DNA from 2 places in the Pseudoalteromonas sp. S8-8 genome. Region 1 is predicted to be linked to the other one. Evidence: riboswitches for the same ligand, from Rfam matches in the RefSeq annotation. Region 1 holds a riboswitch; the other holds the start of a gene.

Region 1 (8,478 bases):
ATTTTTATTTGACGAAAAAAACTGGGTATAGCAATCAATAATATCGGCGTTTTTTTCAACCGATGTTATTTGTGCTTTAGGGTATTTGTGTTGTAAATAATTACGAATTGCACCGCCGCCAAGGCCGAGTTCTAACACTTTTTGTGGCGGCTTAAGAGTCTGCCAGTGCTTATCTAGGTACAATAAGTGTGGAAAAAGTAATGAATCCGGGCTATTTGAATCAATAACAGATTGAAGAGTGTCGTTAATAAGTAACCAGCGTAACTGCTCGTGCTCACGTACTTGAATGTGATCGCCACTGCATTTATGCCAATAGATTAACTGACCAATGCTGTGGCTATTTTCAATAAATTGATCGCTCAGCAAACCCGTCAGTGAATTTATATAATTGATTTTTTCAGTCATATCCTCAGCATAAACTAGCAACGTTAAAGCGCAATGGCCTTTGCCATTATTTTTTTACGTTATTTTACAGCCATCACCAAAGTCGTATTTGCAGTTTTTTTAAGATGGAGTATGGTATTTGCCATAATAATGCCAATCAATTTAATTATTTTATTTTTTTAGCTTGGTAGATAACCAATACTATTAGTATAGCGCCGTAGCCTTCTTTTGACTTTTATTTACGGCTTATATAACAACAGGAGTATGTATGTTTCAGGTAAGCACCCCACAAAGTAGCGAAGATTGGCAAGCGTATTACCAATTGCGTTGGCAGGTATTACGCGCGCCTTGGGGCGAGCCTCGAGGCTCTGAACAAGACGATATGGAACAAGACTCTGAGCACCGCTTTATAAAAAATAAAGAAGGCGAAGTGCTAGGTGTAGCACGTTTGCACTTTAACAGTCATGAGCAAGCACAAGTGCGCTACATGGCAGTTGCAGAGGGGAACCGTAATCAGCATATTGGTAGTCGTTTGCTTCATGAGCTTGAAAAAATAGCATGGACACAAAATGCCGATGAACTGGTTTTGTTTGCACGCGAACGTGCGCTTGAGTTTTATAAACGCCACGGTTACGAATTAAAAGAAAAAGCGCACTTAGCGTATGGCGATGTACAACACTTTAAAATGGTAAAGCAAAAACCGTGTGAGCCAGGCTGGTTCCGTCATCCAAATTGGACGCAAGTACTACAAAATACGTGGCGTGAGTCTATTCCAATTAGTGACGCGATGGGTATTAAGGTAGAAAGCTATACCGATTGGCAATTTACAACCAGCGCCGACCTAGACGCTAACTTAAACCTACATAACACCATGTTTGCAGGCTCTATTTATAGCTTGGCCACGCTAACAGGTTGGGGCGCTACGTACTTAGCACTTAAAGAAGCTGGGCTTGAGGGTAATATTGTATTAGCCGATGCTAACATTAAGTACTTAAAGCCGCTTACTACCGACCCACGTGGTTGTGTTGATATACAAACCTGTAAGGGCAAGTTAAGCGATTTAGAAACCGATGGTAAAGCAAGTTACGTAGTGCCTGTAACTATTTACGATGGTGATAACGTGGTTGCAGAATTTGAAGGGCAGTTTGTAGTAAAAAAATAACTGTTTAGCTGTTCAAAACACAAAAAAGCCAAGCGATGCTTGGCTTTTTTGTGCGTAAAACTTAGGGAAGTATTACAGCAGATCGGTTAATAATATACCTACACCAATACGTTCTACATCCGCATTGTAATCAATTAAGCTTTCGCCATAACCGTTAAAGTATTGTGCATAACCACGAACGCGGCCCCATAAAGGAAACGACCAGTCGAGTTGAATTGCACCACGATTATCTGAATTTAAGTTGTTACGTGTCATAAAGCTAAATTCATGGTCATGAAAACGATACGCGCCGCTAAACTCAAAGTAACCCATGTATTTATATATGTCTGGGTTGTCGTCGCCATTGGCTTCTAAAATATCTTCTTTTTCGTCCTCAGCTATTCGGTACCAAGGTTTAAAGCTAAAAACAAAGCCTCTGTTTTCCCAGATAAAGTCTGCATAAATACGGTTCCACGAACGTGAGTTTGGTTGGCTTCGACCATTTGATTGATGCGAAATACCTAATGCGATTGCCATTTCGTCGCCCCATAATACGTTTTCTGGGTCGAGGTAATTTATCCAAAATATCTCTGGTTCGTAGTTGGTTTCACGAAATGGAGAAGAAATTTCTGAGTTATAAATCTGCCAATATGATTGCAGTGTAAAGCCAAAAAATATGGCTTGGTCTTTATCCGAAAAATCATCGTAAAGAGGCACTTTTATCGATAGCTGGTATTTTGCTTCTAAGTTGTCGAGCGGTTCACCGTCGTTATCGTCGGTTAGTGCATCAAAGCCATCAAATGGGCGATCGTTTGGGTGTGATACGTACGAAAGAGGTAAAATATAGTTACGCTTATGTGGAGTAATTACATTTCTATTTTTTTTACCAACTTCTTCACGAGCTTGGCGTTTATCAAGCGCGGTAAGTTGTTTGTTTTCTTCAAGAGCTGAACACTTTTTACGAAGATCGTCTAATGTTTGTTTACCATCTCCGCCAATTACCTCATTTAAAATACACTGCTTTACAAGTTCGATGTCGTTGTCTTGCTCATTTGTAGCAACTTCTTCTTGTGCGAAGGTAGCTGTACTTATTAAGGCAGAAAGTGTGATCCAGTGGCGCCAGCTCATTGTAATTCCTTGTGAGTTTGGGTTGTTGTATGCGTTAATTTAATTATAACGTCTTTTTACATATGTAACGGTGAACTTTTACTGAATTTGTATTTATAACAAGTTCACTACGTATACAAAGTAAATATAGATCAGAAAAAAAGCGGCCTAAGCCGCTTTTTTAATGCACATTAACTATTTTGGTTAATGCGCTCTCACGCAATGAGAAGGGTGAGCTAAAGCTCAAATACGTTAGTAAAAAACTTATAAAGCTCGGTGCCTTGGTTAACACTCGCTGAGGCAAAGTGCAAAATGGCAATTGCATCGCAATCGAGAGTAAGTGTTTGCAGTGGTTGCTCGCTTAAGTAGCGCTCCATTCGCAAAATATTGGCAATAGGCTCACCGGCTTTAATGTGTCCGCCAAGCGGGGCTATGTATTCAACCATGCCGCCAATAGGGGCGTAATAAGCAAAGTAGTCATTTAAATTACATGCATAGCGAGTGATATTAGCTGGCGTATGCGGCGCGTTTTGCAGTACGCCTTTGTGATTTAAGTAACTTAAAATGCTGTTAGCATCGTTTAGTGCTTCTTTTAAGTCTATTTTTTCTTGGCTGCCTAGCTCTACAGTAAATGCTTCTACAGGTATTGATAATTCGCGACCTTGCCCACTAAGTGCATCACTTAAATGCCACCATGGGCAAAAGTTAGCTTCATCCATTGCACCGTCAAAATCACTAGGAATAAGCAGTACATGTTCAATATTAAAGTAACGTGCGCTGTCGGTTGCATAGGTTGGGCAGTACAAATGTTTGCTTGAAATAGGACCTGTGTGTAAATCGAGTACTATATCAGCTTGATGAGCAAGCTTTTGTAGGTTAAGCGCAATGCGTTTACCCGTATTAAGTAAATAAGCAGGGCCGTTAAGTTTGTTGTCTACTTCTTCAATAAGCGCCTGTTTGAAGTTACTTTTTAATGTGGCGTCATCATACTGAGTATGATTTTGTGCAAACTGTGCCACTAAATTTTTATTGTAGTGATACATGCGATTCCAATTAGTGCCCGTAATCGGATCGAACCTGCCAAGGGTAAACTCGCCAGATTTTTGATTACAACCAATTGGGTTAGCATAAGGTACTAATGTAATATCGCCATTAAGGTTTAGGTGTTTTAATTGCTCAAGTAGCTGAAAAATAACTGCGTTACCTTGCACTTCAGCGCCATGCATATTGGCCTGAACATAAACACTAGGCCCTGTGCCATCGCCTTTTAAACGATACACCGGAATTGTAAGCGGTAAGCCGTTTGCAACTTCCCCTACTACAATGTTCTCTTGGCTGATGTGTGTTGTATTACTCATGCTTATTACCTTAAGTAGTGGCTGGCATTTTCGGCTTGGCGAACACAGGTAAGTTCACCGTTTTGCAATGTGTACTCAGCGGCGAGCTCGTGGCATAAAAAATACGGCATACTTTCGGTAAAGCCGTAAGCACCGCATTGGCTAAACACTAGCCAGTCGCGCTCATTTAAATCGCTTGGCAGGTTATGTTCACCCAAGCAATCAAGCGCTGTACAAAGTGGGCCGTATAAAGTGACCGCTTGAGTTTTAGCACTGGATTCACGCAGTAATGCAGCAGGAAAGTCTTGGCTGGTAACAGCAGGGCGTAATAAGTGATTTATACCGCCGCTTAAAATGACTTGCTGTTGATTATAGTTTTGTTTGCGCTCTATTACTGGGTTTGCGTAATGACCGCATTCGCCAACGGCATAGCGGCCAAGTTCCATCCATAGCTCTTCTACACCCGCATCATTTTTAATTTTAGCGAGCGCAGCAATTAAGTCATCCCAATCAAGTGTTGCTTCATTTTGTGTATAAGGAATACCTAAACCGCCACCTAAATCGAGAATTTTAAGGCTAATATTTAAATCGCCGGCAAGTTGACTAAGTGGTGCAATCATTTGTGACCACAATTCGCTTAGCTTTTGTGTGCTAAGCATGTTTCCCCACTGAAAAATATGTAAGCCGTCAAACTTAAGTGCAGGGTAGTCGGTTACATTGAGTGCTTGCCACTCATCACAACCCAAACCAAACGGCGTAAGGCTGTCGCCGCCCAGTGGGTTTTTTTCACCCTCAGGCCAGCGTAATTGCACTCGCAGTAATACTTGTAACTGCGTATTTTGCAGCTGCGCTTGTTGGTTTAACCAACGTACTTGATTGAGGCTTTCGGCTACGAATATACGTACTCCGCGCTCAATAAAGTGTTTAATTTGTTTAGGGCTTTTTGCAGGCCCTGTGTTGAGCACGCGCTGTGAGCTAATACCTTGTGCTAGCACTTGCTCAAGCTCACCTTTACTTGCTACGTCAAAATTAAAGCCAGCGCTGTCTAAGCTTTGAATAATTTTAGACAGTGGATTTGCTTTTACCGCGTACCACAGTTTTACATCGGTTTGCGCAACTAAACGTGCAAGATGCGCGTTTAGTTGATCTAGGTCGTAAACAAAAAAAGGTGTATCAAGTTGTTGTGTAATCGTATTTACAGCGGTTTTGATAGGCGTGCTCAAAAAGCTCATTATCGTAAAACCTCTTCAAGCAATAACGATGCATCACTTTTTTCGTCGCGGTATTTAACAATTAACGCACACGACATGCTTAGGCCTTGCTCGCGCGCCCACTCGTTTGACGCAGGGCGAGAGCCTGGTATTACAATCGCGTATTCTGGGATTGGCTCGCCTTTATCTAGTTGGCGCTCGTTTACGCAGTCGTATACCGGAATAGTTGCTGATAAACGCACGCCTGGGGCAAGTACTGCACCTTTTTTAATAACTACGCCTTCAACAATAATACAGCCAGCGCCAATAAAGGCGTCGTCTTCTACAACTACTGGGCTTGCACCGATTGGCTCAAGTACACCACCAAGCTGAACTGCAGCACTTAAATGTACGTTTTTACCTACTTGTGCACACGAGCCAACTAATGCGTGGCTATCTACCATTGTGCCTTCGTCGATATATGCACCGATGTTTACATACGCTGGTGGCATAATAATCGTGCCTTTAGCCACATAAGCACCACGGCGAACACTAGAGCCACCTGGTACCATACGAACGCCATCGTCAGTACTAAATTCTTGCGGAGCTAAGTTATGTTTATCAACAAAACCACCTGCAAACTCAGTATTAGTGCCATTTTTGAAGGCATCCAAAATGCCTTGTTTTACTTCTACATTAGCTTGCCATTGGCCGCTTTCGTTTTGTGATGCTGCGCGTACTGCGCCCGATTCTAAATTATTTAATAGTTCTAACCAGCTCATTATAAAAACCTGTATTTAATGCCAAGATAAAATGGTGTTGTTTGCAGTTGTGATGCAATCGGTTTGAGTTAACTCAAGGTGTGTTAAAGGTGGACGAAGTTGCGGGCTGCTTAAGCGACCTTGCAAATGCATCAATACCTTTACGGGAATAGGGTTTGCAACAGCAAATAGGCTATTAATAGCGCTTGACCACTGGGCAAATAAATTAGGGTGTTGACCACTTAAGCTGCGTTTAACAAACTCGTGAGTTTGTGCGGGCCATGCATTTGCAGCTACCGACACCAAACCTTTTGCGCCAGCTTGAGCAAAATAAGGCATTAGCGCATCGTCGCCACTAAAAATAGCTAAATTAGGTGCAGCTTGGCGATAAGCTTCAAACTGAGCAATGCTGCCGCTCGCTTCTTTTAACGCCCATAAATTTTTATTATTTTGTAAGTTTTGAATTGTTGCCGTTGGAATGCTAACAGCACTTCGACCCGGTACGTTATAAAGCATACACGGGTGAACACTTGCATTAAGTAGGCTTTCAAACCAATGAGTTTGACCTATAGCGCCAGGCTTTGCATAAAGCGGTGAGCCAAGTAAAAAGCTATGAATTGGGAGTGTATTACAGTAGTTAACCCACTCAATTTGTTGCTTTAAGTTACTACCGCCCACAGCAACCATGAGTGGTACTGCTGGTTTTAGCTGGCATACGTGTTCAACAATGGCTTGTTGCTCTTTTAGCGTTAGTGCTAAACCTTCGCCCGTGCTGCCAAGTAGTAAAATACCGTTATGCGCTGCTTCTTGATTGCTAACCAGTTTAGTTAACGTGTTGTAGTCAACATCGCCGTGTTGATCAAATGGCGTTACGAGCGCGGTCCACAATGAGTAGTCGTTTAAATTGAAGTTGTTGATCATCTCTCACGAACTTATAATTTGTACCAACTTTATTAAAAACGTGATCATTTTAGCGATAACTAATTTAATGCAATTGGTATTATTCGAAGAGTTAAAAAGCTTTATGGAAGGAGCCGCATTAACGTCGTTCGAACTAATAATTCGAAGAGCGAATGGGCTTAAAATAATAGGGCGCACGGCCTTAATATTTAAGACCAGAAGCTCTCCACCAAACTAATAAGCTGCTTTTATAAGCAGCTATTGGTGACAGTCGCTAGGGTTCAACCTAGTCGCCCGAAATAAACACCTCGCAAAAGTGGTTACTTCTCGGCGTTAATTCCCCTCACGTATGCTCACTGGAGTTTGCGCTCCTAACATACGCTACCTGAATAACGCACCTCTTCTAGCCCTTTACACCTGTTTGTAGAGTAAAAACTTACAAACCTGTGCAATTTAAATAGGGTAATTACGGCGATTAAAGCATTTTAGCCGTCTAGGTGTCAAGCGACTAAATGCATATTCATTCATCCATAATGGGAGTGGTTACGTATTGGGTGCTTTTCTCGTACACTAGCAATATAAGTAGTGAGGTATTTAATTAGTATGGAAAAATTTAGCGATATTTATAAGCGAGCGGTAGAGCGAAAAGGCTCCGAAAAAATGCTTAAGTTATTACTTGCAAAACCGCTATCTAAAAAACAACTAAGCACGTTAAGTGACGACGATTGGCTTGAGGAATTTACTCGAAAAGTATTTCAAAGCGGCTTTTATTGGTCAGTCATTAATAATAAGTGGCCAGGCTTTAGAGAGGTTTTTTGGGATTTTAGCGTTGATAAGTTATTAATGATGCCACCTGATATGCTGGAACAAAAAGCAACGGATGAGCGAATCGTTCGTAACTATAAAAAAGTAAAAACAATTACCGAAAATGCTTACATGATCCACGAAATAGCAGGGGAACATGGCAGTTTTAGCCAGTTTGTCGCTAATTGGCCAGCAGACGATATTATTGGTTTATGGGCGTATTTAAAAAAACATGGTTCGCGTTTAGGCGGAAATACAGGACCTTATGCGCTACGAGCACTTGGTAAAGATACTTTTTTACTATCACGCGATGTAGAGAATTACTTACGTGCTCATAAAATTATAGACGGCGGCTTACAAACTAAAAAATCACTGAGTGCTGCCCAAGCTTTTTTTAATGAAATGCAAAAGCAAAGCGGCTTAAGTATGCAAGAGTTAAGTTTAATTGTTGCTTATGGCGTTGGTGACAACCGTGTTGGTATAAGTCAGCAATAATAGGAATTACCATGAAATTAGTGCCAAGATACACAGACATTACGGAAAACTTTGCGATAGAAGATTTCCCTGCAAGTGTTGCCTTTCCTCAGTTATTACTGTGGAACGAGAGCTTAGCAAAAGAGTTTAATATTAACGTTGCAGCTGATTTGCGTGCTAGCACTTTTAGCGGTAACGAAAAACAGGCGATTCCTGCAGTAGCACTTGGTTACTCTGGGCACCAATTTGGACATTTTTCACCACGTTTAGGCGATGGGCGAGCGCATTTACTGGGCGCTATTAATGATGATAAAAACCAGTTGTGGGATATTCAATTAAAAGGCTCTGGTGCTACTCCTTACTCAAGAGGGGGAGATGGG
Region 2 (22,419 bases), on a different contig from region 1:
GAATCATTAATGGTGCTTTAATATTTTTACGTAAACTTTCACTGGCTGGAGTACCGTAAAAAGGCACTCCGGCGCTGATTAAGTTGCTATCTACTGCCGCTAAATAATTAACAATGTAGCCGCCAAAACAAAAACCGACAGCGCCTAACTTACCGTTACTGTTAGCATGCGATTTTAAAAAGTGTGCTGCGGCTACAAAATCGTTTTGAATTTTAGCGCGATCCATGGTTTTTTGCATAGCGCGTCCTTCATCATCATTACCAGGGTAGCCACCCAGTGGAAATAGCGCATCGGGTGCAAATGCAATAAAGCCTACCTTCGCTAAGCGTCTTGCTACATCCTTTACGTATGGGTTTAATCCACGGTTTTCGTGTACCACAAGTACAACAGGGAGCTTACCTTCTATGTTTTTAGGGGTTGCTAAGTAACCTTTGCCTTTACCGTGCCCGTCTGGCGAATCGAATTCTTCGTATGTTGCTTTAATATCATCGTCATTAAACGATACTTGTTCAGCAAGTGCATAGTTAGGTAATAATGCTGATGTAAGTACAGCCATCGAAAAGCCAAGAGCAGCAAGGCCACCGAGTTTTTTCATAAAAGTACGTCGGTCCATTAAACCGTGGGCGTATTCGTCATACCAATCAAAGGCTTCTTGAGGAATATGATCAGAGGGAGATGTATTCATGGCTGTTCCTTAATTTTATTATGTCTATTTATTATTTAAATACCATAACGTATTAGGGATAAAAAACGAGCAATATTTCTCTCAATTATTAGGACTGTTGCCAAAGCTATCCTGTGTGTTAAAAAATAAGTAATAGAAGTATTGTTAGCAAATAGGTGAATATCATTTTTAAGCTAAAAATAAAAAGCTCGGCATAATATGCCGAGCTTTTTTGGTTGGGATGTTACTTAATTTAGCTGTGAGTAGGCGCTGGTTGGGCATCTACTAGTGGTGGCTTGCCACGCATTTTACGTACTAATCGTTTAGCATCTTCTAGTGCAACATACTGGCACGGTATAAGTATCAGTGTAATTACTGTGGCAAATAACACACCAAAAGCAAGTGATACAGCCATCGGGATAACAATTTTAGCTTGTAAACTCGTTTCAAAAATAATTGGCATTACACCAATAAAGGTAGTGATTGAGGTGAGTAATATAGCTCTAAAGCGACGAGCACCGGCTTGCATTACAGCATCTTTAATCGCAACACCTTCAGCGCGTGCTTTGTTTACAAAATCAACCATAACGAGGGAATCATTTACGACCACACCCGCTACAGCAATAATGCCAAACATCGATAAGCTACTCATGGTCATACCTAAAATCATATGCCCAAACATCGCGCCCACTACACCAAACGGAATAACCGACATTATAATAAGTGGCTGCGAGTAAGAGCGAAGTGGAATGGCTAACAAGGCAAATATAATCATCATTGATATACCAAAGTCACGAAGCTGCTCTGAAGCGCTGTCCATCTCTTCTTGAATGCGCCCAGCTACATCACTTGTAACGCCAGGGTAGCTTTTAAGTAATGTTGGTAAGTATTCGTCACGAATTTCTTCTGCAATTGCAAATGGTTCGGCTTGGTCGGTATTTACCGCAGCCCATACATTTACAGTACGTTTAGAGTTTTCGCGGCGAATACGGTTTACACCGTCAACCAACTTAACTTCGGCTATTTCACTTAGCGGTACTTCAGCGCCAGTAGGTGTAATAATACGCACACTTGCTATGTCACTTATTGAGTTACGTTCGTCTTCTGGATAGCGAATCATGACTTTAATTTCTTCGCCTTCACGCAATATTCGCTGCGCTTCTAAGCCGTAGTAACTAAAGCTAACTTGCGATGCGACATCAGCAAGCGTTAAACCCATGCTGTAAGCGAGTGGTTTTAAATCAAGTTGCACTTCGTCGGTAGCGCTTTGCATTGAATCATTTACGTCGCCAACGCCTTCCATTGTTTGTAATTTGGCTTTTAATTTACCAGCCACTTCTTTTAGCTCGTCAGCATTTTTGCCTTCAAGTTTAAAGCTAACGTCGCCATCATCTCGACCGCCATTCATTATACTGTCTTGAATGGTCATGGTTTTAATGCCTGGTAAAGCGGGCATTTGCTCACGCCATAATGCACTTAGGGCAAAGGTGTCGATAGGGCGTAAATCAGGCTCTACCAAAATGGCCATAATATTTGCTTCAGTTCGTCCGCGCAGGCTTACCGATAAATCGCGGATCATCGGTTTACCGTATTGCTCTTGTAGTTGCTGATCGACCTTTAACAACACGCTTTCTATTTTACGTGCAGTTTCAAGCGTTGCTTGCTCAGATGAAGCAAGGTTCATCTCTATATCAATACGCGGAAAGTCGTGCGGTATTTTAGGGTTTGGTACAAACTTAACTAAACCACCTGCAAACATACCTGCGCTTACAATAAGCAAACACATAAAGCCAACAATTACGGTATAGCGGTAGTGAATACAGCGGCTAACAAAAGGAAGGTAGTAGTTATTCACAAAGCCTTTTAAACCACTATCAATTACCATACGTAAGCGATGTAATAGGTTTTTAGGATTTGGTTTACGCGGATTCATTGCTGCAATATGCGCAGGTAAAATTAGTTTTGATTCAATGAGTGAAAAAATCAAACATAAAATAATAACGCCACCAATTGCCTTAGAAAAAGCAGCGCCAGGGCCGGTTGCGAGTGTTTGTGGTAAAAATGCCGCAATAGTTGTTAGTACACCAAAGGTTGCTGGCATCGCAACACGTTTTACGCCGCGTACTACGTTATCAAGTGTGTGGCCGTATTTTTCTATTTCGGCACTGGCTGACTCGCCCACAACAATGGCGTCATCAACAACAATTCCGAGCACAAGTATAAAGGCAAAAAGAGAGGCTAGGTTAATTGTTACGTCTAAAAAGCCAATGGGCATAAACAAAAAGGCACCTAGAAAAGACACCGGTAAACCCATCATTACCCAAAATGCCAAGCGTAACGGTAAAAATAGTGCCAGCACTATCATTACTAACAAGCCCCCCCAAATCATGTTATCGACCATCATATCAAGTCGACCTTCAAGGTAGTAAGTTAAATCAACAATAGGAGATAGCTTAACGCCTGCAGGTAAAAGTGGCTCTTTAGCCGCCATGTAGCTTTTAAGAACTTTTGCGACATCGGTAATATCTTGATCTTTTGATGCATTTACTTCAAACGAGAGTGAGTTTTTACCATTATATTTAGAATATTGTAGGCCTTCTTCAAAGCCGTCGTTAATGGTTGCTACATCGCCTAAATAAATTTGTGCGCCATCAGCAAGGGTAATAAGGGGGAGTTTTTCAAACTCAAAGCCACGGTAGGCTTGTTTTTCAACACGCATCGAAATATAACCGTTTTCAGAGCGTATTTGCCCCGCCGACATATTGGCCGAAAAGTTTTGTACAGCGCCTGCAATATCTCTAAATGTTAAGCCATATTCGCGCAGTTTATCGGGGCTAACTTCTATACCAATTTCGTATTCTAAACCGCCGTTAAAATTAACAAGGTTAACGTGAGGCAGTGCTTGCAGTTCATCTTTTATATCGTTGCCAAGCTCTTTTAACTGGTAGTTACTCATGTCGCCATAAAGCGCGAGTATCATTACCTCTTGCTCAAACTTATCGCGGCGAACAACAGGGCGCTCCATTCCCGCAGGAAAGGTGTTTATTGAATCAACTTGTACTTTAATTTCATCAAGTACTTCTTGTGGATTGTATTGTTCTTCTATTTCAATCCACGCTTGTGAAAAACCACGGTTAGAGTAAGTAATTAGGCGTTTAATGCCTTCAATACCTTCGAGGTTTTCCTCAACTTTTATGGTTATGCCTTCTTCAACTTCTTGCGGGGCTGCACCTGGGTAAACCGCTTGTACGCTTATCCAGTTACTTTCAAACTGTGGGAACATTTGTTTGCGAATGGTCATTGCCATTAAAATACCGCCCACTAATATAAATATCATTAGTAGGTTGGCAGCAACGGGATTTCGGGCAAACCATGCTATTAACCCTGTTTCACGAGTGTTCATGATTATTCCTCTTTCAGCGCAAGTTGAGTTACATCAGTTTTATCAGGCGCAATATCTTCAACTTTTACCGCCATACCTTCAGTTGGATACTCAAGCGCTGAGGTAACAATTTGCTCGCCATTTTTTAGCCCTTGGCTGGCTATAATCATGCCGTTTTGTTCGCGTATAATATTGAGAGTTTTAAACGATAATGTTAAATCGTCATTTAAAATTACAATTTGATTATCTTTAACTAAATGGTGCGCAACAATAATTGCGTTATCAAGCGGGCGACCTTCAATGGTAGCGTTAATGTATGAACCAAAACGAAGGGGGCGTGTTTTATCGCCATAAGGTGTTGCAAGTTGTGCAACCAAGTAGCTCATACGGCTTGTTTGATCAACCACACCTTCGGTGCGAATTACTTTGGCTTGCCACATTGTTTGCTTACCCGCGTATTCTGCGTTAAATGTAACATTTGAGCCTACGCCGCCATTTTTTAAATATTGCAGTTCTTGGTCGGCAACTGGCAAACGTACCTCTGCAACTGAGGTTGCACTCAATGCACCAAAACTATTACCTGGGTTTACTACTGAACCTAAGCTAATTGTGCGCTCATTAATAATGGCATCATAAGGGGCTTTAATATAAGTACGCTCAAGATTGCGGCTAGCACGCTTAACACTTGCTTGAGCAGAGCGGTAACGCGCTAATTTTTCTGCAAGCTGTGGTTTTCGCAAATAAAGTTCTGATGCGATAGCGTCGCTTGAGTCTGACTTAATGCGCTCCCACTCAGCTTGAGCGACATGTGCTTGCGCGCGTTCTATTTCAAGTGCTGAGCTTGCTTGTGCTAAACCCGCTTGCGCTTCAATAAAGTCTGCTTCGTAATCATTTGCATCAATTCGTGCTAAAATATCGCCTTGCTTTACAAACGCGCCTTCTACAAATTGATCTGATACCGAAATAACTTGCCCGCTAACTTGTGCTATTAGCTCGGTACGATACTTTGGTTTAACAATGCCGTACGATTTAACATCGAGCGTTATAGAATCTAAAAGTACGCTTTGTGTTGCTACTAAAGGACGTAAATCTTGCTCTGGCTTTTCTTCGGGTGGTTTTTTCATTGCCATAAAGGCGAAAGCTAAAGCAATACCGCCTGCTAAAACAGCGATTGGGAGTATTATTTGTTTTGTAGTAGCCACAAGGCATTCCTTCATAATTGGTGGTGACAGAGCAATAATACGCAATAAAGTGTTTACAAGCTGTTTTAAGATGTAACAAAGCATTACATGTGTGTGTTACAACTCACTATGCGATTAATTAAGTTCCTAAAAAGAAATTAAAGTAAGTGTTTTTTATACCGAGGAAATTATGAAAACCGAATCGATGAATTGCAGGCTAGGCTGCGGCGCATGCTGTATTGCGCCAAGTATTAGTTCGCCTATTCCAGGTATGCCAAATGGTAAAAAAGCCGGAGAGCGTTGTATTCAGCTAGATGAACGTAATTTATGTAAGTTATTTGGTGATGAAAGTCGACCAAAAGTATGTAGTGATTTTAGCGCCACATTTGATGTGTGCGGGTCAACAAATGCACAGGCTTTAGCGCTTATTACAGAGCTTGAAGAGCTAACTTAATCCTCGTTTTTAATACACATCTATTTACAATATATTATTAATAAAAATCTTCATAAGGTTATTAAAAGCAGTCGTTAATTTATTTAATGGCGAAATATTAGACATATTTAACTTTGTTGCTAATATAGGAAATTGTAAGATACTTTTTATAAATCTCATTTATAGGTGATTTCGTTCAATCTTAATTTTTAAAAGGAAATAAAAATGAAAAATTTACTTACAGCATTTACATTAGGTGTGACTTTATTAGGTTGTTCAAACTTACCAATTAAAACCGATATTAAAGAAGACCACTTTAGACTCGAAAACTTTAAAAGAGAGCAGGGAGTAGATCTAGAATATGTCCACTTGATGTGCTTTAACAAAAAACCTACACAATGGGCTGAACCAAAGCAGTATATCAGTGGTGATCATGATTTATGGGTAAAGGCGAGTGTTTCAAACCCTGATGTTTTAAATAGTCAAAAAGAAGCTTTTGTTAATTTTAACGTTAATTTAGATTCTGATAAAAGCTACATGCTAAATAGAAAAAGGGAAGGGGATAAAATATCAATCTGGATACAAGAAGTTGAAACCGGTACGGTTGTTTCGCAGGTTCTTACAGATGAGCTTAGTCGCCCTTTACAAATTGATAATGAGCTAAGAAAAAGACAATGTCGTTCTGGTTCAATATAAGCTGAGTAATCAAAGCTCTTAATATTTAGTATGTCGTTTATTCTTTGCTAAATATTTATTCAAAGACCTGTTTTAAATAAACAGGTCTTTGAATGTGATAGCTCAATTCTACCAACTATACGTTGCGCTTAACGTATATTGCTCGCCTCGCCCTGGTGTACCAGGTATCTCTTCAAACGATTCACCCCATAAGTTATCTGCTGCTAAAGTAATAAATAAGTTTTTTAGCATTGGCGGCGTAATTTTTAACGTTAAATGAGTAAATAAAGCATCGTCGTCACTACCGCGCAGCGCATTTTCGTGCTGTTTGCGCCACTCGTTATCTATTCTAAACTGCAATATATCAGTAGGATTCCACACTGCGCCGAGTGTTAGGCGGTGATCAGGAAAGTTTAATGCGTAAAAACTAGCGTCAATATCTGCCGCACCGTAATTTTCTGATTTATGAAGGTAGGTGTAACTCGCTACAATTTCGGTTGTTTCAAAGTGTTTAGTTGCTAAGAACTCAACGCCCGTCGTATTTATATCTACAGGGTTTGCAAAGCGCGCAGAGCTTGAATCAAAATTAAACGTCCAATCGGTTAAGTTGTCATCTTTGCGATAAAAAATAGCCGAATTAAGTTGCCAAGTTTGCTCATCAACTAATAAACCCAGCTCTAGGCTTTTAGTCGTTTCGCGCTCAAGGGTGTAATTACTTCTAAATAACCCGCCTGAATCACTTCCGCCAATGGCGGTATAGCCTGCTACTTGGCTTGCCTCTGCGTACGATAAATAAAACGTGCGCTCAAAACCTTTGCTGTTTTGTGTATTAAGCGTTATATCACCAATAAGTGACAGTTCAGAGTCGTCTCTATTTGTATCGTCAAACGCAGCGCCTAAACGAAATGTAAGTTGTTTATTATCCTCAAGCGCCATTTTGTATTCAGGCAATACGCTTAATTTATAATACTTACGAGAGGTAAAGTTGTTTTCAAGCGTGGTAGATTCAATTGAGTCGTCAATAAACTGTGCTGAATAATTTACAGCAAATACATCGCTTTGAGCATGATGCCCCGATAGCGCTAACGACTTAACTTCACTTTTGTGAAACGCTTCAAAAGCGCTTGGATTTTCGCGAGAGTAAATATAATGATCGTCGTGTGTGCGGTAATAAGCCGACACTTCAAAGTTACTATCCTGCGCATAATTTTGCTTATGGTTTAGCATTAATAAGCGGGTTTCTAGCTCTTCTGTTTCGTTAACGCCAAATGGAGTGTACAAATTTGGCCAACCAAAAAACTTATCTTGTGAGCCAAAAAACAAATCTGTTTGAGAATCAGCGCCAGCTAATTGAACGCGACCCGATGCACGCGTAAAGTCGTGATCGCCGTTATCAATAGTGCCATCGCTTTGTGAGTGAGAAATCTCACCTTCAAAACCAAGCTTCCAATCCTTTGCGCCTTCAAGGGGCATACTTACAGCTGCATGTAAGCTTTGTAAGTTAAAATCGTTTGTGCCAGTACCTACCGATACACTGCCGCCCGTGCTAATTGGTTTCCAGCCAAACGATACAGTGCCTACAGAGCTATTAGCACCATTAAGTGCATTGTCTGCGCCTGTTAAAATATAAGGGCCGGTAAGCATTTGCGGTGCAATAGGAATTTCAGCAAAGTAATGACCAGACTGTGGGTCAAGTAAAGTAGCACTACCAACTCTAAAGCCGGTATTTTCAAAAATACCACCGCGTATAGTCACATCGGCTTGCGCTTCAGCCATATTACGTGATTGTAAATCAACACGTGGGTCATACTCTAAATTAGATACTGGAGAGTCAAATGTACCTACAGGTAATGTGTTTGCAGTGGGTGATGCCTCAACCGTTATTTTTTCGATTGCCGGTGATGCCTCAGTTTTATCAGTTACAGCTTCGCCGTAGGCAAAACTGCTCGCGCTGCATAGCAGTGCAGGGAGTATAAAGTGCGGTGACCATTTCATGTTGTGTGTCTCATTTTTTATATGCAATTACGGTAACAATTAAATTCAGAACACACTTTTAAGGCGTGATAAAATAATTCAATTAAACAACTGCGATTTTGGCGCGATTGTACATTAATTCATTAAAAACTGCATTTGATAATCATTTGCAAAGTTAATGCATCTAACAAATTTGGTCACATTTATTATGAATATAAAACAGCAAGATACTATTTACTTTGCAGGTGGCTGCCTGTGGGGTGTGCAAGAGTTTTTAAAGCACTTACCTGGTGTAATAAGTACTGAAGCAGGACGGGCTAATGGAACAAATGATAATACACAAGGCGAATACGACGGTTATGCTGAGTGTGTAAAAGTAATATTTAGTACAAAAGCGGTTAGCTTAAACGAGCTGTTTGGCTTCTTTTTTGAGATTATTGATCCGTATAGCGTTAACAAACAAGGGGATGACGTAGGCCCTAAATATCGCACTGCCATTTATAGCAAAAGCCAAGATCATTTAAAGGTCGCTAGCAATTATATAAGCCAGCGAAGTGATGCCGATAAAATTGTGGTAGGGGTCGAGCTGCTAACTAACTACGTGCCAAGCGATCCTGAGCATCAAGACCGTTTAACTAATCATCCTGATGATTACTGTCATATACCGCTTGAGTTACTGCATAAGTATAAATCGTAAATTTAACGCGGTGTTTTTGTAGACGTGCAGCTTGCTGACGTGACGAGCGCAGCTCGTAATTTAAGATGGAATATAGCGCTATAAAGTAATTAGAAGCTATCGCTTCTCGCGCAAGCAAGCTTAGCGCCTACAGGTAAAGTTTAATCCGGTGTTTGTTTTGTAGACGTGCAGCTTGCTGACGTGACGAGCGCAGCTCGTAATTTAAGGTTGAATATAGCGTTAGGTAAAGGTAAGTGATTAGAAGCTATCGCTTCTCGCGTAAGCAAGCTTAGCGCCTACGGGTAAAGTTTGACGCGGTGTTTTTTGTAGGCGTGCAGCTTGCTGACGTGACGAGCGCAGCTCGTAATTTAAGGTTGAATATAGCGTTAGGTAAAGGTAAGTGATTAGAAGCTATCGCTTCTCGCGCAAGCAAGCTTAGCGCCTACAGGTAAAGTTTAATCCGGTGTTTATTTTGTAGACGTGCAGCTTGCTGACGTGACGGGCGCAGCTCGTAATAACTTTATTTTAAAAGTTCCAAAAATACACACCCACAAAAAAGCTCACGTACTGTGAGCTCTTTTAAAACTTAATTATAGCTAATTTTAACTTACTGCTGCTTTTGCGGCGGGAAGTTACTTAAAATTTCGCTCACTGTTTTATTAATTGATGCTTCACGCTTTTCTGGCGATTGATTTTTCTTTAATCGACCTTCTTTTGCGCCGCGCCATACTAGCTGGTTTGATTCACGATCCACAATATCAATAATCAGTGTACCCACTTCGTATTCACGCGCAGTTGTATCGCGTTGAAAACCAGTACCCCAATAACCCCAATGCGGGCGGTAGTTTATATTGAAGTTGTCTACTTCAAGCTCTTTATCTACCGATGCATGATAGTTAACAAGTACATCAGCTTGCGCTGCATCAACTAAACTCATACCTAGTGTTTGGCTCAATTCTGCATTAACGGCAGTGCGAACACGCTTTTCCATTAGGCCATTAATTTGATAGTTATTTGTGTCTTTAGTTAGGCTGGCGTTTTCTACCCAAGCAAATGTTTTAAAATTACTAAAGTTAGCTGATTTATCGTAATCCCAATCTGGGGTTTGTGTACAGGCTGTAAGAAGTGCTAGCGCTGCAACAATAAGTATATTTTTCATTACGTTTGCTCCAATAAAATGCATTAATTTAAAATAACACACATAGTTTAAATGTGTATTATTTAAACGTCCTATATTTTAGTTTAGTTGGTTTGCCTTAACGGCCAATTAATTGTGTTCAACTTCAATCCAGTCTTTTTCGTCTACCCAGTTTTGTGCACCGTCTTTTACTGAACGAATAGGCACAATGTAGTCACAACTTATTTGTGGCTTAACTGAGGCAAATATAGGCACAAAACCAAAGCTTAGTGCGGTTTCTATAATTGCTTTTTGATTTTGTGGGTCAATGTCGGCCGCTTCATCTATATAAATAGGTATACGGTATAGGTTTTGTTCCTGGTCACTCAATAAGTAACGAATAAACAACATGCCACACAATAACTTAATAGTAATTCGTGTGCCGTTTGAGCCCGCCGAATCTATTTTTTCAAAGTGCTCTGTTTCACCTGCGCGGTTAATCACTTCAAATCGAATATCAAATAAATCGGTAAGTGTTAAGCCCGCTTTATCTGAGGCGAGTTTAATTAAGTGATCTTTCGCTTCGTTTACCGCGCTTTCGCTGTACGGTTCTTGGCTAAGTAAATCAAGCGTGTCACCTTGCTCAAACTGATGCGACGTGCTGATAATGGTATCTATACTATCAACCAGCATTTTGCGCGGTATGACGTTAATTTTAAACGCTTGCAGGTTTGAAATACGGTGCTGGCTTATGCCTTTATTAAAGCTGTTCATTTCGCGGCGAAGTCGGTCTAAATCTTCTCGTAAGCCTTTAATAGTTGCAGCCACTTCGGTGAGCGCAACGCGTGCTTGGCGTTCAACCGCATCGCGTTCGTTATCAATATTATGAAAGGCGCTTATTAGCTTTTGGTATTTAGTATATTCGTCGTTTTCGTTGTCGAATTTAGTAATACCCGCGTTATATACATGTAAATAGGTGTTGCGTACGTTTATGTCAAAATTACGCAGCTCTTGGCAGTCTTTATTAAAGTGATGAACAAGATCGCTTAAGTTATCAAAGTCGACCGTAATATCAATCATGTACGGGGTCACTTTGCCGCTGTATAAATCAAGCGTGTGGTCAATTCGCTCGCTTTTAACTTGGCGTAAGCGCTCAGTTTGGCGATTAATTTGCTCTTGTTTCGATTTAATTAACGAGCGGCGATCGGCAATTGAGCCACTATTTTTTTGAATATCTTGCAGGTAGTCGTCAACTTGTTCGCGCTCAGCTAATAATTGCTCTTTTAGCATGGCTTGCGCTTCAACCGACTGCTGCATTATATCAAACTGCTCTAAGCGCTTTAGCGCGCTCTCAGCGCTCATAAGCTCATCGTATAACGCGTCTTTTTCTTTTTGCTTGTCGGCAACGTTTGCAGCAACGTCGCGTTGTTGTTTAAATTCTTTAAGTGAATGCTCAAGTGCACTGAGCTGAGCGGTTAATTGCTCTTTGTTTTCGCCGCTTTGCATTTGCACAGGCGAGAGCTTTTTAAGCTTAATGCTCGCACCTGGCAGCGTTAATACGCCGCCTTTAACGTTTTCGCTAAGTAGCGATAAAAACTCACCAAACGCGTCTTCATCATCAATGGTTATATCGCCATTAGTGGTGGTTGCAAACGAGAGAATATCGGGGTTTAAAATGCGCGATATTTCCTCTACTTCTTTTAACGAGAGGTCTTCGCGCATGCGGGTAAACAAATTAAACTCAAGGTTTTTAAGTTGCAGCTTTAAGCTCTTAATTTGTTTTTGTGTTTCGCTAATGCGATAGTCAAGCGTATGTAGGCTTTGCCCTTGTGCGCTGGTTATAGAGTGTGAAAGCGACTCGTAATCTTGTTTTAATTGAGTCAGGCTGGTTTTAAGGGTGGCTTTATTTACCAGTTCAAACTCGCTTTTAAGCGCATCGTAATCTAAAAACCACTGCTCAATTTGAGTTTGTCGGCGCTCTATGTCGCGCGATTGTTGTACGTATAGGCTTTGCTTTTGCTCAAACTCGTGTTTTTCGTGCTCTATATCTTCAAGCGCTATACCCAGCTCATTAAGTTGCGACTCTTGATAGGTATCAAAATCAATCAGTGCTTGGTCAATTTTAGGTGCATACGCCGCTAATTTACCTTTAAGCACGGTTTGGTTTTCAAGCATTGATTCAAGCGCGGCTATTGGCTCTTGCATTGACTCAAGGGCTTTTAGTTCGCGTTTTGAGCGGTTTACTTTATCAAACGAGCGACGCCATACTTCATAAAAGTCGACCTTAGAGTTCGACATATGGCGTTCAAACACGCGTAGCATAAAGCGTTTTACGTCGCTTGCGCCTAATTTGTGTAAGTTAAGAATACGTCTAAATATTTCTTTATAAATAGAAGAGTCTTGCACATTATTTAGCGGGATCATTTTTAAGTTTATGTCGCCGTCAAAAGGCGTTGCGCCGCCAGTCAATAGCGCGTTTAGCTCTTGTGCTTTTAACTCAATAGGGTTGTAGTTAAGCGATTTTAAATGGTTGAACAGCTTGGTAAATTTAATAATAGTTTTACCTTGCGTGTACTGCTCTAAATCAAGCTTTCCTTGGTAACAAAAGTACTGATGCGCGTAACCGGCAATTTTACCAAGCCCTGCCACGCCAATAACTACCGAGCCATGAGGCAAGTTAGCTTCTAGTAAAATGTACGACTGATCGGATGAAAAATAAAACTTTCGGGTTTCATCTAAATCGTGTCCGTCCCATTCTGTTAAGCGTAAATCGTTAATAAGCGGGAACTGCAGGGCGTTAATAACCGAGCTTTTACCTGTGTTATTGGGCGCGCAAATAGAGCTGCTTTTATCAAGCGGGATCACACATTTTGCATAGCCTGCGGTGTTAAGTAGGGCGAGTTTACTTAGTCCGTATAGATTTTTCATTCCTCGTCCTCTGTAATGTAGGTTTCTTCGTTTACTTCCATGAGTGCATCTATGTAGCGGTGAATTGGCGCTTGTAGCATAAAGCCGCTTTCTACTTCACGGGCTAAACCTAAGCGTACCATGCGCAGGTATACGTCTTTGCGCAAATCAGATCCTGAAAATATCTCAAGCTGATCAAACAAATGTTTGTTAATTTGTACCAGCGTTTGCATAAGCTCTAAATCGTTTACGTCGTCAAACAATGCGCGCATTGGATCTTTACCCGTATTGGCGTAGTGCTCAATTAAAATGTAAATGGTGAGTGCGATAGCGCGAGATATTTTGCCCATATTGGGTGTGCTTTCGTCGCTACCAAAGTAATAAAAGCCACGGCTGTCGCGTTTTAAATCGTTACCTAGGGCGGTAAATAGGGCGGTGTAGTCTTCTATGTGTTGGTCAAGCTCTTGCCACATTACGTTGTCTTGCTCGCAAATGTGATAACCCGCTACTAATTTTTTATTTATGGCTTGTAGATGGGTTAGCTCGTCTAAGTTTATGTGTGTCATGGTTTATTTACCTGCCTTTGAATCTGGCTGAGGCTCTGAATTAAATGGATATAAAGAAAAGTGCTGACCGGCAATTTTTACGCGGGCTTTTTCATCGCTTTGAATTATTTTAATATCGCTGTCGCTGACTAATTTTTGATACAAAAATAGCATTTCGTCGGCATCGAGATTTGGGTAGCTTTCGTCTAAAAATTGCAGCAAGGGCTGCGGCTTTTTGCGTTTTTTATTAAAGCGCTTAGCAAAGCTGATTTTAACATCGTTGTAGTCAGGAATATTAGGCGTAACAAATGCAGGCACGTCTTGTTGATCGGGCAATTGGTACTCTTCGTGTTCAAATTCAACCAAGCTTGCCATGTAAGCCACAATATGGCGTTGCTGACCAAGCGAATATCGCTGCGCGTCGCTCACAAAATGTGGCTGTACAGCACTTAGCATGTTGTCTACGCCATTTTTGCGCACAAGCCCAAGTACTTTGGCTGCTTGGCGAGTAATTAAGTTATTACGGCGTAACTCTTCGCGTAGCGGCATAAGCATGTCGGCACTTTTACGTAAGCTTTCTCGACCCACTAAATGCATTTCGAGTATACGGGTACGTAATTGCTCCAGCATGCGTTTGTCGTTGTACGCTTTACCTGAGCGCTCAATGTGCAGTATTTGCTTACTTATTTGCTCTTCAATGAGGGTAAAACATGCATGAAATTCACCGCGAATATCAACCATTTCAAGCATTGGCTCTATGTATTCGTCAAACGCTTCTATTACCGCTTTATAACGCTTTTGCAGCGATTGCACCGCATTATTAGATTTAGCTTGTTCAACAATATTTAAAATAGCGTTTTCGTTGTGTGCGTATAGCTTCATTATTTTACGCACCCGATCATCCATAATGCGGCTGTAGCGGCGTAAATCGTCAAAGTCTTCTATTTCGCCAGCGTTATCTAGGCGGTTACCTAAACGTGCGAGGTCGTCGACTAATACGCTAATTTCTTGCGCTAAGCCTAAATGCTCTTCTTGCAGTAAAAACGTAGCAAAATCGGCAATGGCACGATTTATTTCAAGCTGAGAAGATTTAGCCAGTGGAATTAAAATATCTTGGTTTAACAAGCGATTTGTTTCTTTATAAATGCGTTCGTTTGACCACGTAGGCTGCTTTTGCTTAATCGCGTTTTGTACGTCTTTTAGGCTAAAGTCAGCCATTTTAAAACGTTTAAATAATAGCTCTAATACACCCCAATGTTCGGTTATGGTGTTTAGCAGCTTTTTAGCTGGGATCATAAGAGGTTACAACATCCTAGTATTTTATTATTGAGTTCTTTTAGAAGACTCATTATTACGTATTTTTAATTAACCTTGTCTGTATATAGTATTCGTTTTTAAGACCATTTAATAATAGTTTTTGCATAGAGGCAGTGCTAAAATTCGCGCCGAAAATAGGCACATGAAATGGAATGTTATTTGTGTGTTCTTTAAAACTATATCAAAGGTTGTTTAACTACCATGGTTTCCTCGATTATTCTAACCCTGATAGCGATTGCATTTTTACTGATCGTTATAGAAGATATAATCCATGTCAATAAAGCTAAAACCACGCTGTTTTTTGGTACGCTTTGCTGGATTCTTCTTTTTATATACCCTCTACACGGGCAAAGCCCCGATACGATTCAACACCTTTTAAATGAAAATATTTTAGAAATTGCCTCATTATGGCTGTTTTTAATGGCTGCAATGACCTTTGTAGCGTATTTAAATTCAAAGGGGTTTATAGAAAATATTGTGCATCGTGTTATGCCAAAAAGTATTAGCGAAAAAAAGCTCATGTTTTTGGTGGGTGGTTTTGCATTTTTGTTTTCGTCGATTTCAGACAACGTAACAGCTACGCTTATATCGCTTGCGGTTGTTATGTCGTTAAAACTTGAACCTAAAAAGCTCATTAAATACGCCACGCTTATTGTATTTGGTGTTAACTCAGGTGGGGTATCGCTAATAACAGGTGACGTAACCACACTAATGATATTTTTAGATGGCAAAGTAACCATTGCTCATTTATTACTACTTATAGCGCCAGCTCTTGCAAGCGTTATGCTGCTAGCTGCGTTACTGTCTATCGGTATGAAAGGGCGTGTTGAGTTTGCTGGTGCAGGTAAAACCCGCATTGAAAAAACCGACATTACCATCGCCGTTATATTTTTATCTACCGTAGTGAGCACACTTATGCTGAGTGTAGTTTACAGCGTACCGCCTTTATTAACCTTCTTGTTTGGCTTATCAGTGATGTTTTTAGTCGCGCAATTTTTAATGCGCAAAAAAGACATTAACAAAGACATAATCGATTTTGTTCGCGATATAGAATACGACACATTATTGTTTTTTGTAGGTGTACTTTTACTTGTAGGCGCACTTAAAGAAATTGGTATGTTGAGTAAATTTACCGACCTATACACGGTAATGGCACCTGAGTACGCAAACTACTTAATGGGCATATTATCAGCAGGGGTCGATAACGTACCGCTTACCGCTGCATTATTAAAAGCCGATATAGTAATGAGCCAACAACACTGGTTGTCGTTTACTTATGCAACGGGCGTGGGCGGTTCAATGCTTATCATTGGGTCTGCTGCGGGCATTATTGCCATGAGTAAAGTTAAAGCGCTTACCTTTATGAGTTACTTGCGTTTATCGCTGCATTTATTAATTTGTTACACGGTTGGATATGCGGGCTCGTATTACATGGGCAGTTTTATTTAACTCATAAATTATTAAATGCTTGACAGCTAGACGTCTAAACGATAACTTTCAAAGCCCCGCTACTTAGTGGGGTTTTGTTTTATTAGCCACTGGTTAATAAAGCATTCAGAAGAGGTGCGATACTTAGGTACTTAATGTTAGGCGACGAAAGCCGATGATCATTAAGGAGGGAAGTACTCGCCGAGGAAAATAATGGTACGTCGTCATTATTTTTCGGTTTATGGGGCTGAATCCTCAAAACTGTCACCAATATAGGTGGAGAGCTTCTGGCAGTGGACTTATCTTCAAGCATTCCTTTGCCAAGTTCTTCTTGTTTTATTGCGATTTGGATATCGCGAAAGGAGACTAAATGACTACCCAATCAGCGCCACAAACAGTGCCTCAAACAGAGTTAAGCGCAAAATCAGATTACATCGTTGCCAAATTTGGCGGAACCAGTGTTGCCAACTTTGAAGCGATGAGTCGCTGTAGCGAAATTATTGTTGCAGATAAAAGCGTACGTATTGTTGCCGTGAGCGCTAGTGCCGGCGTAACTAACCACTTAGTTGCACTGTGCAAACCAAGTATTACCTCAAGTGAGCGCCAAGAGCATATAAACGGCGTGCTTGCTATTCAACAAACTATTTTAGATGAGTTATCGCTAGATGCCGATTTAGCGGTTGGCTTTAACGAAACCCTAAAAGCATTTCAAACATTGGCTCAAGAGCCACTAACAACCGATCAGCAACACGACGAGCTACTTAGCTTTGGTGAGCGTTTATCGTCGTATTTGTTTGCTCAGGTACTGCGTTTACAAGGTTTAAACGCCGATCGCTTTGATGTGCGCAAGGTGCTTAAAACCGACAGCCAATTTGGTAAAGCAACGCCTAATGTTGCAGCCACAGCGCAAGCTGCTAAAGAACATTTAATCCCGTTATTAGACGCTCAAGTAATTGTGACTCAGGGCTTTATTGGCAGTGACGAATACGGCCAAACCACAACGCTTGGACGTGGTGGTTCTGACTATAGCGCTGCATTATTAGCTGAAGCAATTAACGCTAAAAGCGTGCATATTTGGACCGACGTAGTGGGTATTTTTAGCACCGACCCGCGTTTGTGCGCAAAAGCGACGCCAATTGCACGTTTAAGTTTTGACGAAGCCGCTGAAATGGCAACCTTTGGCGCAAAAGTATTGCACCCAGCAACTATTTTACCAGCGAGCCGTAGCCACATTAATGTATTTGTAGGCTCTAGCCGCGAGCCAGAGCGTGGCGGTACATGGATTGAGCGCGAAAAATCGCAGCAACCAGGTATACGCGCAGTAACGCAACGTAAAAACCAAATATTGCTTACGCTTAAAAGCCCAGAAATGCTCCTAGCAAGCGGCTTTTTAGCACGCGTATTTACACTATTAAGTGAATACAATATATCGGTAGATTTGGTAACCACATCAGAAATTAGCGTAGCTATAACCCTTGATAACGCGCAAAACGCCTCGCGTCCAGAGCTTGATCAAGAATGCCTAGATAAGCTTGCAGAGTTTTGCCATGTTTCGGTAGAAAACAACCTAACACTGGTGGCACTTATTGGCTCTGAGATTCAATTACGCCAACACGAAATGAACTTAATGAGTGTACTAAAAGACTTTAACATTCGATTAATTTGTCACGGTGCAAGTAAGCACAACTTGTGCTTTTTAGTAGAGCAAACTGAGTCAGATAACATAGTACAGTCTATTCATAGCCGTTTATTAGAAAATGATTTTGCTGCGTAAGTAATCGTTATTCAGGAAAATCACCTAGTAAAGTTACCTAGTAAAGTTACCTAGTAAAATTAACTAGTAAAGTCACTTAATAAAGTTACTTAACAAAGTCATTTAATAAAAAGCATCGCCAGTCGATGCTTTTTTTATGCACCACACTCACATCAAAACAAACATTGCTGTTACTACTATCAACTACAGTAACGTTATTACTGCTAGCACTCAGCTTTGCACTATGTAATTCGTCAAACACATTAGGGCTAAGTAATTTTGCAATAGGGCGGCTGGTGGCTTTAGCAAGTGACTCTTTTAATGTCCAAATTCTAAAAAACGTATCTGCTTGGGCTTCGGTATTAGTGGGCTTGGTGATAAGTGTAATTTCATCATTATGGTAAAAATGCTTAGCGAGCTTTTCAAACGGGCGCTTTAGGCTTACTTTTTCAATATCAAAACCAAACTCACTTTTATCAAGATTTAGCGCGACCCCAACTAAACCATGCGAGTGCGAAATACAGGTATTAATAACATCACCACTCACATGTATTTGCAGCTTTGAGCTTGCCTCGTCAAATTCGGTACTCATTTTATTAAGGGCTACGTGCGCATGTTGCGGCTGCGTTACTTTAATAAGGTGTTTTAACAATAACCGCGTAGCTAAATACTCTTGCTTAGCTGGCGGGCTTTTACGGCGGTTTATAATAGTTAATTCAAATGGGCTTAAGCAATCGGGCAAATTAAAGTCACTAAGCTCAAGTGTTTTAGCATTAAATAATAAAATACTGTTACTCGCTAAAGACAAGTTTGCCAATTGAGTTGAAGTAATACTCAAGGCATTTTTAAAATAGTGTTCAGTCATAAAAGCCCTAAAGCAAAAGAAGTCGCTGATATTGTGAGCGGTTAACGCCACTAACAAAGGCTGGGTACAATTTTATTACTCAGCTGGCATGAAATATGGTTTAATTCACAATAATCAAAATAATAACAGATTTGTAGATGTATGGCACAAGTGCGTGATGGGTTTCAAAGCCGACTTGGTTTTGTTTTAGCCGCTGCTGGCGCAGCAGTGGGTTTGGGTAATATTTGGGGTTTTCCTACGCAAGCGGCCAACCATGGTGGCGGTGCATTTTTACTGGTTTACTTTATTGTTATATTTTTACTTGCGCTTCCTGCGCTGTATACAGAACTTTATTTAGGTCACAAAGCACAAGCTAACCCTGTAAAAGCATTGGGCGATGCATGGCAAAACACTAGCCGTAAAGTAGGCGCAGCAGCAGGTTACATAGGCCTTGCGGGCGCAGTTGTTATGCTAAGTTTTTATTCAATAGTGGCAGGATGGATGCTTTCGTACGCTATTGAACCCATAACAACCTTTTTAGGTTTCACAGGCGCAAGCGAATTTTTACATAGCGACTCAGTGCTGCGTAATTTTGTATTTACGCCGCTTATGCTTATTTTAACAGCCAGTATTATTTTAAAAGGGGTTAAATCGGGAATCGAAACCTGGTCGCGCCGTTTAATGCCACTGTTACTTGTGCTGCTAGTTGGTTTAATTGCCTACATTGCAACACTCGATGGAGCAAGCGAAGGCTTTGCCGCGTATTTAATTCCTGATTTTAGCCAAATACTCGACCCTAATTTAATTATTGCTGCAATGGGGCAAGCGTTCTTTTCGCTCTCACTAGGTGTGGGTTGTATGATGATTTACGGCTCGTATTTACAGCCAGATGCTAATTTACCAAAGCTCACCGCAGGTGTTGCTTTACTCGATACCAGTGTCGCATTTTTAGCGGGCTTACTTATTATTCCTGCTATTTATGTGGCGCAGCACAACGGTGTAGAGGTATTTAGTGGCGGTAAACTGATTGGCGAAGGGCAACTTATTTTTGCTATTTTACCTGAGCTATTTAGCACCATGGGCGAAATTGGCTTATTAGTTGGTTTATTGTTTTTTGTATTAATGTCTATTGCATCGGTTACGTCAACAATATCGACGACTGAAATTCCGGTAGCGTTTTTAGTCGAAAACCACAACGTTAGCCGCACCAAAGCAACCTGGGCCGTTAGCGGCGTTGTACTTGTGTGTGCAAGCGCAATTATACTAAATTTTGATTGGTTATTTGGCTTAGTTATTATGCTATTTACTCAATACCAATTACCGCTTATGGGTTTATTTTACTTTATTACAGTAGGGTGGATGTGGCAGCGTGGTAATAAATTACATCAAGCAACAACAGGCGTACATTACTGGTTTGCTCAGTATATTCGTTTTGTTTGCCCAATATTAATGACCTTGGTATTTGCAAACGTTGCCTTTGGTTAATTTTATCTAAGCCCTAAAATAAATTAATAAAGCGAAGTGAGTTTAAAACGTACTTCGCTTTTTTTGTGCCTAAAATTTAGGTATAGCCAAGAACTTTATAAAACCTCATTAGTCAGAGGCCTACCTTCATTTACTTCAAGCGCGTTAAGTAGGGTTGTGTTTGCTATTTCGGTGAGTGCTTCTTGGGTAAAAAAGCCCTGATGGCCTGTTACTAAAACATTTTTAAAGCTCACTAAGCGCGAAAATATATCGTCTTGATTTATTTCGTCGCTGTGGTTTTTAAAAAACAGCTCCGACTCTTGCTCGTAAACGTCGAGCCCTAAGTACCCTAATTTTTTAGTTTTAAGTGCATTAATGCACGCTTTGCTGTTAAGCAGTGCCCCGCGAGAGGTGTTAATAAGCATAACGCCGGTTTTCATTTTGTTAAATGCCTCGTCATTTATTAAATGATGAGTTTGCTCCGTTAAAGGGCAATGCAAAGAAATCACATCGCTTTGGCTAAGTAAGGTGTCTATATCGGTAATTGTATAATTGCCAGGTTGTGCGTATGGGTCGCACACTAATACTTTAGCGCCAAAGCCATTTAAAATGTTGCACAGCGCAAGGCCAATTTTACCGCAACCTACAATACCCACGGTTTTATTGTGCAAGTTAAAGCCTAGTAATCCGTTTAAATCAAAATTGTCTTCGCGTACGCGGTTATACGCTTTATGGGTTTTACGGCTAAGCGTTAGCATAAGTGCAATACAATGCTCGGCTACGGCCTCAGGGCTGTAAGCAGGAACACGTAATACTTTAATTTTATGTGCTTTTGCTGCAGGTAAATCAACGTTATTAAATCCTGCACAACGCAGCAAAATAGTATTTATGCCTTGGCTTGCCAGTTGTTCAATAACCGTGGTGTTTACGGTGTCGTTAACAAATACACATATGGCATCAAACCCGTTTGCTAAAATAGCCGTTTGTTCGCTCAGGGCTTGCTCAAAATACGTTATTTTTATATCACGGTGATCGCGTGTACTTTGTTCAAAAAAAGGCAGTTCGTACTTTTGAGTACTAAAAAAAGCAATGTTCATGGTAATAGCCTCGACGCTTAAGGAGTATTATTTATTACTAATACAATAAACTACTTTATAAACCTGTGCTTTAGTAACGCGCATTTTATTGATTTAAATTAAGCCTTAAGCGGAGCCTTACTTGAGGTAAACAAAGGTATTTTTGACGATACTTTTTTACCACCTCTAGCAGCGCTTAACTTTGCGGCTTGCAGTAGGTTGCTTTCTATTACTTGTTTAAGTGTTTCGGGCTTAGTACGTGGTGCATAGCGTGCAACAAGTTGCCCTTGTGAGTTAATTAAAAACTTAGTGAAATTCCACTTAATTGCACGATTTTGCGAAATACCTCGCGTATGCGATTTTAAATAATTAAACAATGGATGTGTTTCTGGCCCATTTACCATTAGCTTACCAAATACCTCAAATGAGGTATTAAATTGATCTTGGTAAAAGTCTTTAATGGCTAAATTATCAAGTGGCTCATTTTGGCCAAACTGGTTACATGGAAACGCAAGCACAGTAAAACCATTGCTTTTGTATTGCTGATAGAGCTTTTCGAGTGCGTTTAATTGCACCGAAAAATTACACTTACTCGCTGTATTAACAATAAGGACGGTTTTGCCCTGTAACTGGCTAAGAGGAAAATTTTCGCTGTTAAAAAGTGGTGCATTAAATTGATAAATACTATCCATAGGTTACCTACTTACCTTTCCCGCTAAGGAAATTTTATAAAGACTTTCATTCGCTTTTTTATCGACCGGTTGACATAATCGAGGTCTAGTTTCTAAGTTATCAGTTTAATAGGTCATTTTTATGTCAATGAAAGTCGCATTTATAGGTTTAGGCGTAATGGGTTACCCAATGGCGGGGCATTTAGCAAAAGCAGGATACAGCGTATGCGTGTATAACCGTACTCAAGCTAAAGCACAAGCGTGGACTGCAGAACATTCAGGAAGCCTTGCACCCACCCCGCGCGAAGCTGC

What was found. Region 1 has a riboswitch for lysine ahead of dapA (4-hydroxy-tetrahydrodipicolinate synthase). Riboswitches for the same ligand answer to the same signal wherever they lie in the genome.
Region 2: linked by a shared signal. The riboswitch ahead of lysC (lysine-sensitive aspartokinase 3) and the one ahead of dapA (4-hydroxy-tetrahydrodipicolinate synthase) in region 1 are both predicted to bind lysine.

What each region holds. Positions count from the first base shown of each region.
Region 1 covers NZ_AUTR01000011.1:60,364-68,841, forward strand. Annotated here, with positions in the region: gene L659_RS0102895 (spermidine synthase) at 1-405, opposite strand, end outside; gene L659_RS0102905 (bifunctional GNAT family N-acetyltransferase/hotdog fold thioesterase) at 653-1,546, shown strand; gene L659_RS0102910 (phospholipase A) at 1,619-2,653, opposite strand; gene L659_RS0102915 (succinylglutamate desuccinylase/aspartoacylase family protein) at 2,869-3,990, opposite strand; gene L659_RS0102920 (PLP-dependent decarboxylase) at 3,996-5,201, opposite strand; gene L659_RS0102925 (2,3,4,5-tetrahydropyridine-2,6-dicarboxylate N-succinyltransferase) at 5,201-5,941, opposite strand; gene dapA (4-hydroxy-tetrahydrodipicolinate synthase) at 5,957-6,841, opposite strand; lysine riboswitch at 7,032-7,231, opposite strand; gene L659_RS0102935 (DNA-3-methyladenine glycosylase I) at 7,424-8,119, shown strand; partial or broken gene L659_RS01000000122885 (protein adenylyltransferase SelO) at 8,131-8,478, shown strand, end outside.
Region 2 covers NZ_AUTR01000039.1:85,796-108,214, forward strand. Annotated here, with positions in the region: gene L659_RS0113260 (dienelactone hydrolase family protein) at 1-685, opposite strand, end outside; gene L659_RS0113265 (efflux RND transporter permease subunit) at 918-4,067, opposite strand; gene L659_RS0113270 (efflux RND transporter periplasmic adaptor subunit) at 4,070-5,248, opposite strand; gene L659_RS0113275 (YkgJ family cysteine cluster protein) at 5,418-5,681, shown strand; gene L659_RS0113280 (hypothetical protein) at 5,886-6,356, shown strand; gene L659_RS0113285 (TonB-dependent receptor plug domain-containing protein) at 6,465-8,330, opposite strand; gene L659_RS0113290 (peptide-methionine (S)-S-oxide reductase) at 8,518-9,006, shown strand; gene L659_RS0113295 (DUF4136 domain-containing protein) at 9,593-10,144, opposite strand; gene L659_RS0113300 (hypothetical protein) at 10,253-13,030, opposite strand; gene L659_RS0113305 (condensin complex protein MksE) at 13,027-13,575, opposite strand; gene L659_RS0113310 (hypothetical protein) at 13,579-14,850, opposite strand; gene nhaD (sodium:proton antiporter NhaD) at 15,073-16,320, shown strand; lysine riboswitch at 16,422-16,594, shown strand; gene lysC (lysine-sensitive aspartokinase 3) at 16,670-18,073, shown strand; gene L659_RS0113325 (4'-phosphopantetheinyl transferase family protein) at 18,159-18,917, opposite strand; gene L659_RS0113330 (sodium-dependent transporter) at 19,059-20,381, shown strand; gene L659_RS0113335 (2-hydroxyacid dehydrogenase) at 20,477-21,457, opposite strand; gene L659_RS0113340 (glutathione peroxidase) at 21,556-22,128, opposite strand; gene L659_RS0113345 (NAD(P)-dependent oxidoreductase) at 22,250-22,419, shown strand, end outside.